3 regions of the Caballeronia sp. S22 genome follow, and region 2 is predicted to be linked to each of the others. Evidence: predicted binding sites of a transcription regulator. Region 2 holds the regulator's gene; each other region holds the start of a gene.

Region 1 (3,516 bases), 1.2 Mb from region 2:
ACGACGAGCACGGATCAGCGCAACACCGCCGCCCGCCACGATGCCTTCTTCCACAGCTGCGCGCGTTGCGTGCAGTGCGTCTTCGACACGTGCCTTCTTTTCCTTCATTTCGACTTCGGTCGCAGCGCCGACCTTGATCACCGCAACGCCGCCAGCCAGCTTGGCCACGCGCTCTTGCAGCTTTTCACGGTCGTAGTCCGACGTCGCTTCTTCGATCTGCGTGCGCACTTGCTTCACGCGCGCTTCGATGTTCGCGGCTTCGCCAGCGCCATCGATGATCGTCGTGTTTTCCTTGCCCACTTCGATGCGCTTCGCCTGGCCCAGTTCAGCCAGCGTCGCCTTTTCGAGCGTCAGGCCGGTTTCTTCCGCAATCACTTGACCGCCGGTCAGGATCGCGATGTCTTCCAGCATGGCCTTGCGACGGTCGCCGAAGCCCGGAGCCTTGACGGCAACCGTCTTCAGGATGCCGCGGATGTTGTTGACGACCAGCGTAGCGAGCGCTTCGCCTTCGACGTCTTCTGCGATGATCAGCAGCGGACGGCCAGCCTTCGCCACTTGTTCCAGAACCGGGAGGAGGTCACGAATGTTCGAGACCTTCTTGTCGTGCAGCAGCACGAACGGGTTGTCCAGAACGGCGACTTGCTTGTCCGGGTTGTTGATGAAGTACGGCGACAGGTAGCCGCGGTCGAACTGCATGCCTTCCACGACGTCCAGCTCGTCTTGCAGCGACTTGCCGTCTTCGACGGTGATGACGCCTTCCTTGCCGACCTTGTCCATCGCTTCAGCGATGCGCTCGCCGATCGACGTGTCGCTGTTCGCCGAGATCGAGCCGACTTGCGCGATTTCCTTGTTGGTCGTGCAGGGCTTGCTGATCTTGCGCAGTTCTTCGATTGCTGCGGTGACGGCCTTGTCGATGCCGCGCTTCAGGTCCATCGGGTTCATGCCCGATGCGACGTACTTCATGCCTTCGCGAACGATGGATTGCGCGAGCACGGTAGCGGTCGTGGTGCCGTCACCTGCGTTGTCGCTGGTCTTGGAAGCCACTTCCTTGACCATTTGCGCGCCCATGTTCTGGAGCTTGTCCTTCAGTTCGATTTCCTTCGCGACCGAGACACCGTCCTTGGTGACCGTCGGGCCGCCGAACGAGCGCTCGAGCACGACATTGCGGCCCTTCGGACCCAGCGTGACCTTGACGGCGTTGGCCAGGATGTTCACGCCTTCGACCATCTTGGCGCGTGCGGAATCGCCAAAAGTGACTTCTTTAGCTGCCATATCCAAACTCCTTGATTCGATTCGATTTTCCGGCTTCGCTCAGCGCGCCCGAAACGGGCTGCGGCTTGATGGCGAAGCCGAACGTGCAGGAAGGATGCTTACTTGACCAGAACGGCCATGATGTCTTCTTCGCGCATGACGAGCAGTTCCTGCCCGTCGACCTTGACGGTCTGGCCAGCGTACTTGCCGAACAGGACGCGGTCGCCGACCTTCACGTCGAGGGCGTTCTGCACGCCCTTGTCATCGCGCTTGCCCGGGCCGATGGCCAGGACTTCGCCTTGATCCGGCTTCTCAGCCGCTGCTTCCGGGATCACGATGCCCGATGCGGTCTTGGTTTCCTGGTCCAGACGTTTGACGATGACGCGATCGTGCAAAGGACGAAGGTTCATACACACTCCTCTCTTGATTGAGACTGAAAACGCGGGAAAACCCGTCCGTTGAGAACAATCTCGCGGACGGCAATCTTGTTAGCACTCTCGTGCAGTGAGTGCTAATTATATGGACCGAGTTTGACAATTTCAAGGAGGGTACGAGCGGGGAATCCCGTAGTGGCCGGATTTATCGAACTTTGCGCTTCGTGTTCGGCGTGTTGCGCGGGGACTCCATCGGACATTGCGCGCCTGAATAAGTTTTCGACGGAGCGCGAATGATCCGCATAGTTAGGGTAAACCTTGCGTACCGCCGTCAATTTGCTATGCGGCGTTCCACGCCTGACGCATGAAGTTCACGCTCTCGCGCATCGACGCCAGCGGTTCACCCTTGAAGCCGCACTCCGCACTGAGCAAACCCTGATAGCCACATGCTTTGAGATGACCGAAAAAACTCGGGTAATCGTAGGAACCCGAGCCGGGATTCAGACGGCCGGTGTCGGCGAGATGAATATGCGCGAGCCACGCGCAGTGCTCGCGTAATTCGTCGAGCGGCTCGTTCTCTTCGTCCATGTGATAGAAGTCCGCAAGTCCGCGCACTTCGGGCCGGTTCAGCTTCCTCGCGAGCCGCGCGCCATCGCCGACGCTGTTCACCAGATTCGACTCCTTGCGATTCAACGGCTCGATCGCGAGCGTAGTGCCGCTGCCTCGCAAGGCGTCCGCGCACCATTCGAGCGCGCTCAAGAATTCGTCTTCCGCCTGCGCCTGAGTCCAGCCTTCGGGAATGTTGCGCGTCCAGCCGCTGCCGAGCACGACCACGCGCGCTCGCGCCATCGTCAGCAATTCGACGACGCGATCGAAATACGCACGATTGCGACGCTCGTCTTTCTCCGGACCGACGATGCGCGCATCGTGCGGGAACAAATAACTGAAGGCGCTCGCGGGCAACGGCAGGTCGGCCACCCTCGCCTTTGCATCGGTGAAGGATGTGTCGTCTTCGAGTTTCATCGGCACGAGCTGCGCCTCGATGTAGTCGAGCCCGGCCTCCTTCATCAAGCTCGCGTTTTGCAGCGGCCCGCACCAGCCGAACTGAGGTGTCGTCGTCATGTCGCTTTCTCGTAAGAGGATGGGCTCGAGCGCAGCACTTCCGGCGTCGTCGTCGGCCGCGCGCGCCGCGCAGTTGCCAAATGTGCGCGTTTGCATCGACTTCCTCAAGCAGGAACTTGCGCACGGAGAATTTGCCTTGTGGAAGGCGGTGTCGGCGACTGACGAACGCGACGCCTGATCGCGCAATCTCGCTCAGCGCAGGCTGCTGAAGAGCTGCGCCATCAGATCGCGCAGCCAGCGATTGCCCGCTTCATGGTGATACCGCGCGTGCCAGTGCTGCCGCACGGCAAAACCCTCCACGGGAATCGGGCACGGATGAAGCGAAAGGCCATTGACCTTTGCGAGCGTCTGCCCGATGTGCCGCGGCAGCGTGGCGATCAAATCGGTTGTCTGGATGATCGCGCCCAGTCCGAGAAAGCCGGGCAATTCCAGTACGACATCCCGCTCGATCTGCTCGCGCACGAGCGCCTGCTCCAGCAGTTGAGCGCCGGTGCCAGCCGCGATCGCGACGTGGCCTTCCGCACGGTACTGCTTCACACCGAGCTTTGCGCGCACACGCGGATGATGCGGATTGGTCAGGCACACCCAATCCTGCGTGTAGAGCTGTTGCTGATAGATGCCGCCGCCTAGCCAGGGCACATGGCCGACGGCAAGATCGGCCTCGCCCGACTCCAGCGCACGTTCCGTGTTGCCGTCGATTCTCGCCGCCTCCAGACGGATGCCCGGCGCCTGCGCACGGACATGCGCAAGCATTCGCGGCAGCAGCGTG
Region 2 (3,516 bases):
CCATGAAACTGACCTTTGCTATCGCGGTGGTCGCCCTGGTACTCGTCGCGGGAACGACCACCATCTGCATGTCCGGCGTCGTGACGGACCGTAACACCGAGTACGGTGGCGTTCACGCGACCATCGAAAGTTACTTCAATCCGAACGAGAAAATTTGTCGATAGTCCGGCGGTCGCGCTTCGTCGGCCTGCCCTGCAAGCCGGCTGCGGGTTCGTGGAACGTCTTGCGACGCTCGGCTTCGGCCATGCGCTTCGCTCGGCCTTCCTCGGTTTCGGCATAGAGCGTCTGCGCGACCGTCGCCGGGCCGCGCACGTCGCATAGCCCACGTACTTCGACCTGCCAGACGAGCCGCTCGATATCGATCTCGACGATATCGCCGACACGCACGTCCTTCGACGGCTTCACGTTCGCCCCGCCGATCTTCACACGGCCCTTTTCCACCGCATCGCTCGCGAGCGAACGCGTTTTGAAGAAACGCGCCGCCCAAAGCCACTTATCGATGCGCAAACGCGCGCCAGGTTCCGTCGAAATCTTGTAGTTCATGGGTGAATGCTTGAAAAAGCCGTGCTCAGGCCACCGCGGAAAGCGGCTGCACGGTCTGTACGGGCCACCCCTGCAAATGCTGCGCGGCGATTTCGCCGAGCCCCTTGATCCACGCGGGCGTCGCGTTCAGACAGGGAATGCGGTGGAAATGCCTGCCGCCGGCCTTCAGAAATTCGTCGCGCACCTCGATGCCGATTTCCTCGATCGTTTCCAGACAATCCGCCGTGAAGCCGGGACAGAACACGTCCACGCGCGCGACGCCGCCCGCGCCGAGTTCCGTGACCGTCGGCGCGGTGTACGGCTGAAGCCACTCCGCGCGGCCGAAGCGCGACTGGAACGTGACGCGGCATTCCACCGGCGTGAGCCCGAGCGCGGCCGTGAGCAGGGAGCCGGTCGACTGGCACTGGTCGTGATACGGGTCGCCGAGATCCATCGTGCGTTTCGGCACGCCGTGGAAGCTCAGGACGAGCTTGTCGCCCGCGGCGAAATCCGGCTGGCCGTGATGCCGCCAATAGTCGCGCACTTGTTCGGCAAGCGCGCCGATATACGCGGGATGATCCGCGTAATGGCGGATCGTGCGGATTTCCGGCTGATTGCGCACGCGCTTAAGCGCGGCGAAGGCATCGTCGAACGCGGTGGCTGTCGTGGACGACGAGTATTGCGGATACATCGGCAAGAGAAGAATGCGATCGGCACCTTCGAGCTTCAGCTGATTCAGCATCGCGCCGATGCCGGGCGACCCGTAGCGCATCGCGTAGTCGACGATCACGTGATAGTCGTTCGCCGCGAACAGCCGCCGCAGACCCTCGACCTGCTTTTCCGTATGCACGCGCAGCGGCGAGCCTTCGTGCATCCACACCTGCGCATATTTCTTGGCCGACGCGCGTCCGCGAAACGGCAGGATCAGCCCGCGCAGAATGACCTGCCACACGAGCGACGGAATTTCCACGACGCGCGGATCGGACAGAAACTGCGCCAGATACTTGCGCACCGCCCGCGGCGTGGGCGCGTCCGGCGTGCCGAGATTGATCAGCAGCACCGCGACGCGATGCGAAGCGCTGGGCTGCGAGGGCAACTCGAGGTCGAAACGCATAGGGCAAGCGGGCCGGAAGGGTGGTCGTCTAAAAGTTGAAGACCATTATAGCGGCGGCCTCACGCGGGCATCATTGGCCGAACGGCCTAGTGGCGCAGCCTTGCGTGCCGCGCCAAGATGGCGTCACTGATGACTGAGGGACATCGAGAGCAGGCGCGCGGTGATGTCCACGATCGGAATCACGCGGTTATACGCCATGCGCGTCGGGCCGATCACGCCGAGCGTGCCGACGATCTTCCCGTTGACCTCGTACGGCGCCGTCACGACGCTCATTTCCTCGATCGGCACGAGATTGCTCTCGCCGCCGATGAAGATCTGCACGCCTTGTGCGTGGCTCGATACATCCAGCAGTTGAAGGAGGCTCGTCTTTTGGTCGAACAAATCGAAAAGCTTGCGCAGCCGCGCCATGTCGGACGAAAGGTCCGCCACTTCGAGCAGATTGCGCTCGCCGGAAATGAGCACGGTGTCCATGGGGTCCGTCTCGGCGGTGCTCGCGACCACGGCCGCCTGCATGAGCGCGGTCATGTCGCCGCGCAACTGGTCGATTTCCTCGCGCAGGCGCCGGCGCACTTCGTCGAAGGACAGGCCCGCGAAATGCGCGTTGATGTAATTGGAGGCTTCGACGAGCTGCGAGGGCGAGTAGTCGCGCTGCGTCGCCATCATGCGGTTCTGGACGTCGCCTTCGGGCGTCACGATGATGAGCAGAATGCGCTTGTCCGACAGCCGCATGAACTCGATCTGCTTGAACATGTGGCTGCGGCGCGGCGTGAGCACGACGCCCGCGAACGACGACAGACTGGACAGCACGCTCGCCGCCGCCGCGACGATTTTCTGCGGCTCCTCGCCCTGCAGGCGGGTCTTGACCGCGGTGGTCATGGCTTCGTCTTGCGGCGCTTCTACAGTCAGCATCGTATCGACGAAGAGCCGGTAGCCGCGCGGCGTGGGGATGCGTCCCGCCGACGTATGCGGGCTCGAGACGAGACCGAGCTCCTCGAGATCCGACATCACGTTGCGGATCGTCGCGGGGCTCAGTTCGAGACCAGAATGGCGTGATAACGTGCGCGAACCGACCGGCTGACCTTCGGCGATGTAGCGCTCGATCAACGTTTTCAGGAGGGTTTGTGCACGTGGGTCTAGCATGGGGAAATTTTAGCTCAACGAGTCGGAGGGCGGCGAGCCGCGCCGTGTGCGCTGCGTTCAACGTCCGCTCCATTCTAGCGATAAACGACGGGCGTGCCGTGCGGTGTCGTGCGGTCCCGTCGCAGCACGCTCGTCCGCCATCGCCCGCGGTTCTTTTCGCTCTCTGACTATGGTGTAATGCCGGCATGGAAATTGGCCAATTCAAGACCGTCGCCCTCGTGGGGCGCACCAACACGCCAGGCATCGAGGCGCCGCTGAGATCGCTCGCCGGTCTTCTGGCGCAGCAAGGCTTCGAGGTCGTGTTCGAGGCGGGCACCGCGAAAGATGTCGAGGTGACGGAGTTTCCGGCGCTCTCCATCGCGGAGATGGGCGCGCGCGCGGACGTCGCGATCGTGCTCGGCGGCGACGGCACCATGCTTGGTATCGGCCGGCAACTCGCGCCGTACAAGACGCCGCTCATCGGCGTGAATCACGGGCGGCTCGGCTTCATCACGGACATTCCGTTGAAGGCGATGCAGGAGATCATCCCGCAGATGCTCGCCGGCCAGTTCGAGCGCGAGGAGCGCAGCCTGCTCGAAGCGCGCATCATGCGCGACGACAAGCCGATCTATCACGCGCTGGCGTTCAACGACGTCGTGGTGAATCGCAGCGGCTTTTCCGGCATGGCGGAGTTGCGCGTGTCGGTCGATGGCCACTTCATGTACAACCAGCGCTCGGATGGTCTGATCGTCGCGACGCCT
Region 3 (3,516 bases), 210 kb from region 2:
GCAATGGCGAGCGCACCGGCAATGTCGATCTCGTCACGCTCGCGATGAATCTCTATACGCAAGGCATCGATCCGGGACTCGATTTCTCCGATATCGACGCCGTGCGCCGCGTCGTCGAGCGCTGCAACCAGATTCCGGTGCACCCGCGTCACCCGTATGCTGGCGACCTCGTGTTCACCGCGTTTTCGGGTTCGCATCAGGACGCGATCCGCAAGGGCTTCGCGCAGCGCGTGCCGGGCACGGTGTGGGAAGTGCCCTATTTGCCGATCGATCCCGCCGATCTCGGCCGCAGCTATGATGCCGTGATCCGCGTGAACAGCCAGTCCGGCAAGGGCGGCTCCACTTTCCTGCTGGAACGCGGCTTAGGCTTCACGCCGCCGCGGCGCGTGCAGATCGAGTTCAGCCACGCCGTGCAACGGGTTACCGATGCATCCGGCGCGGAAATCGGCGGCGACGCAATCTGCGAACTCTTCAAGCGCGAGTATTTCGACGCGGGCGGGCCGGTTTCGCGCGTCGACGTATCGACGCTGTCGGTATTCGGCAAGCGCGTCGCGGTGACGCCGCCAGCCGGCACGACGAGCGGCGACGCTTACGCGCAGACGGTCGCCGCGGCGCTCGGCGTGGACGCAAACGTGAACTGGTTCGAAACAGCCGTGACGGCGGGCGGCGATACGGCGGCGTTCGTCGGCTGCCGCGTCGGCGACGGCCAGACGCGCTTCGGCGTCGCGGTGCATGCAAATCCGGCGCTCGCTGTCGCCGATGCGGTCGTGAGCGCGGTGAACCGTTCCGGGCGCGTCGTGGACAACGTGCGGCAGGACGAAGCCGTCGAAGCCTGACGAACGGCGCGCGTGGCTATTCGAGCGCCACGCGCGTCGCCTGCAGCGCGAGCAGCTGCCATTGACCCTCGGTCTGCACGTGAACGGCGGTATAGGCGATCGGAAACAGCAGCGCGCCGTTCTTCGATTCCATCTCGATCAGCGCGCGGCCCGACACGAGGCACGTGTCGCGGCCGGCGGGCAGCACGTCCTGCGACTGGATCTCGATCTGACGATAGCGGCGGCGGCCTGCGGTGATCGCGTCGATGAACTGGCGCTTCGTCTCCCGCTTGCCGTTCGTGTGGACGTAGCTGACGTTTTCGGCCAGCAGCGCGTCCAGCGCCGGGCCGTCGCCCTCGACCATCGCACGGAAACGGTCACGCTCGAGGCCGCGGATCGCCTCAATGGTTTTTGCCGGCATCTGTCGAGTCCTCTTGCGTCGAGGAACCGATGCGCCGGTGCCTCGTCAGAAGTTGTATTGCAGATATAGCTGGCTGAAATTTATACCAGGATTCGGCTCTTTGATACCGCCGTTCGACAGATGCTGGAAACGAAAGCCCGCCTGATAGTTCTGCTGCGCGCCGAAGATCATGCCGACGCCCACCATGTCCGCGAACTGGAACGCCGACCCCACCGAGAAATTCTCCGTGATGCGCGTATGCGAAAGCAGCCGCACGCCGACGCCCGCCTCAATGAACGGCCGGAAGTAGCCGGAGCTCTTCACGAAGCGCACCACCGGCGTAATGCCGACCTCCCAGATGTTCGGGTGGACGGCGTTATCCTCGGTCGTGTGCCAGTAGGACACGTGCCCTTCGCCGATGAGCGTGAAGTGGAATCCGCCGATCTCCCACCAGTTGAGGCCCGGATCCCAGGCCACGCCGAGATCGGCTTTCTTGATGTCGCGGTCGGCGACGCCGCCGGCGATCTGAAGGCCGAATCGATCGGCGTGAGCTGCCGCCGACGCAAGGCCGAATGCGGCAAGAACCGCCACGCGAGAAAGCGGACGTTGCCACGAACTCTTGTTTTTATGCATGAGCACCCCAATTACTCCGATGACGGGCGTGTTTCATTAAGAGCGTTGTCTCGCGATTCTAGAGACGTTTTTCAGAATTTGCAGGAATCGCAACCACCGTCTCCGTTTGTTGAATTTTCTTTCGCCGCAGCGCACAAAAGCGGTAACGGATTCGAAAGCAGCTTTATCACCGGTACTTTCTTCCGCTTATCATGCAACGGTCTGTCCTATTGACCTTGCTAATTCGATAGTTTTTGTGGGAACTCCCACATTCCCCTCCGCTCTAACACTTAGCACTCGATGAACCGGAGTGCTAATATCGTGTCTGACTGTCGCTGTTGTTAAGCGGCGAGTGAATTGTTGATAAGGAGCTTATGAGCGTGACCAATGCGATGACCCTTCCGAATGTCGTGAACTCGGCACCTGCCAAGGCATCTTCGGCAGGCGCGCTGACGTACGCACAGTCGTCGATGCTGACCGGCCAGATCGGCAACATCGATTCCTACATACAAGCAGTGAACCGTATTCCGATGCTCTCGCAGGCGGAGGAACGTCAGTACGCCACCGAGTTTCGCGAGCAGGGCAACCTGAACGCCGCGCGCCAGCTCGTGCTTTCGCACTTGCGGCTCGTCGTGTCGATCGCCCGTAACTATCTCGGTTACGGCCTGCCGCACGCGGACCTGATCCAGGAAGGCAACATCGGTCTGATGAAGGCCGTGAAGCGCTTCGACCCCGAGCAAAACGTGCGCCTGGTTTCGTACGCCATGCACTGGATCAAGGCCGAGATCCACGAGTACATCCTGCGCAACTGGCGCATGGTGAAGGTCGCGACGACCAAGGCGCAGCGCAAGCTGTTCTTCAACCTGCGCAGTCACAAGACCAGCCACTCGGCGTTTACGCCGGACGAGATCGAAGGTCTCGCGAGCGAGCTGAATGTGAAGCGCGAGGAAGTCGCGGAAATGGAAACCCGTTTGTCGGGCGGCGATATCGCGCTCGAAGGCCAGGTCGATGACGGCGAGGAAGCGTTCGCGCCCATCGCCTATCTGGCGGACTCGCACAACGAGCCGACGAACGTGATTGCCGCGCGCCAGTTCGACAAGCTGCAGAGCGACGGCCTTGCCGAAGCGCTCGAATCGCTGGATGAGCGCAGCCGCCGCATCATCAAGGCGCGTTGGCTCGACGTGCAGGACGACGGATCGGGCGGCAAGACGCTGCATGAACTGGCCGACGAGTTCGGTGTATCGGCGGAACGCATTCGCCAGATCGAGGCGAGCGCAATGAAGAAGATGCGCTCGGCGCTGCACGAGTTCGCGTAACGCCTGACTGTGCCGTAGCAAAACTTGCGAAGCCCGCTGTCGATAAGACAGCGGGCTTTTTCTTTTGCCCTGCGCTGGAAAAGCAAACGGCACCCGAAGGTGCCGTTTGCTTTCAACCATCGATTACCGCATCAGGCCGGCATCGGCGCTGCGCCGCCGCCACTGCCCGACAGGCGCGCGGACAGTTGCGTCGCATAACGTTGCGCCGCCGCGCCCACGACGATGTGGAACGTATCGGCCGAGACCCACGCGACATCCAGCGACGACAAACGCTGACGATCCACCGACGACGGATCGCGCACGACCACGCGCAGGCGCGTCTGCGCAACCGCGTCGAGCGATGCGACATTGGTCGCGCCGCCGAACACCGCGA

What was found. Region 2 encodes HrcA, which represses chaperone genes, less so after heat shock. Its sites were predicted from a motif close to TTAGCACTCNNNNNNNNNGAGTGCTAA; they were not measured.
Region 1: the regulator HrcA is predicted to act here: its motif matches at 1,740-1,766, upstream of ACEN42_RS03830 (co-chaperone GroES).
Region 3: the regulator HrcA is predicted to act here: its motif matches at 2,118-2,144, upstream of rpoH (RNA polymerase sigma factor RpoH).

Annotation. Positions count from the first base shown of each region.
Region 1 covers NZ_OZ180035.1:799,326-802,841, reverse strand. Annotated here, with positions in the region: gene groL (chaperonin GroEL) at 1-1,272, opposite strand, end outside; gene ACEN42_RS03830 (co-chaperone GroES) at 1,371-1,661, opposite strand; gene ACEN42_RS03825 (sugar phosphate isomerase/epimerase family protein) at 1,965-2,747, opposite strand; gene ACEN42_RS03820 (LysR family transcriptional regulator) at 2,940-3,516, opposite strand, start outside.
Region 2 covers NZ_OZ180035.1:2,841,682-2,845,197, forward strand. Annotated here, with positions in the region: gene ACEN42_RS13375 (hypothetical protein) at 3-164, shown strand; gene ACEN42_RS13380 (RNA-binding S4 domain-containing protein) at 136-543, opposite strand; gene hemH (ferrochelatase) at 569-1,636, opposite strand; gene hrcA (heat-inducible transcriptional repressor HrcA) at 1,760-2,776, opposite strand; gene ACEN42_RS13395 (NAD kinase) at 2,962-3,516, shown strand, end outside.
Region 3 covers NZ_OZ180035.1:3,047,054-3,050,569, forward strand. Annotated here, with positions in the region: gene leuA (2-isopropylmalate synthase) at 1-836, shown strand, start outside; gene ACEN42_RS14275 (nuclear transport factor 2 family protein) at 853-1,236, opposite strand; gene ACEN42_RS14280 (acyloxyacyl hydrolase) at 1,282-1,848, opposite strand; gene rpoH (RNA polymerase sigma factor RpoH) at 2,208-3,143, shown strand; gene nagE (N-acetylglucosamine-specific PTS transporter subunit IIBC) at 3,275-3,516, opposite strand, start outside.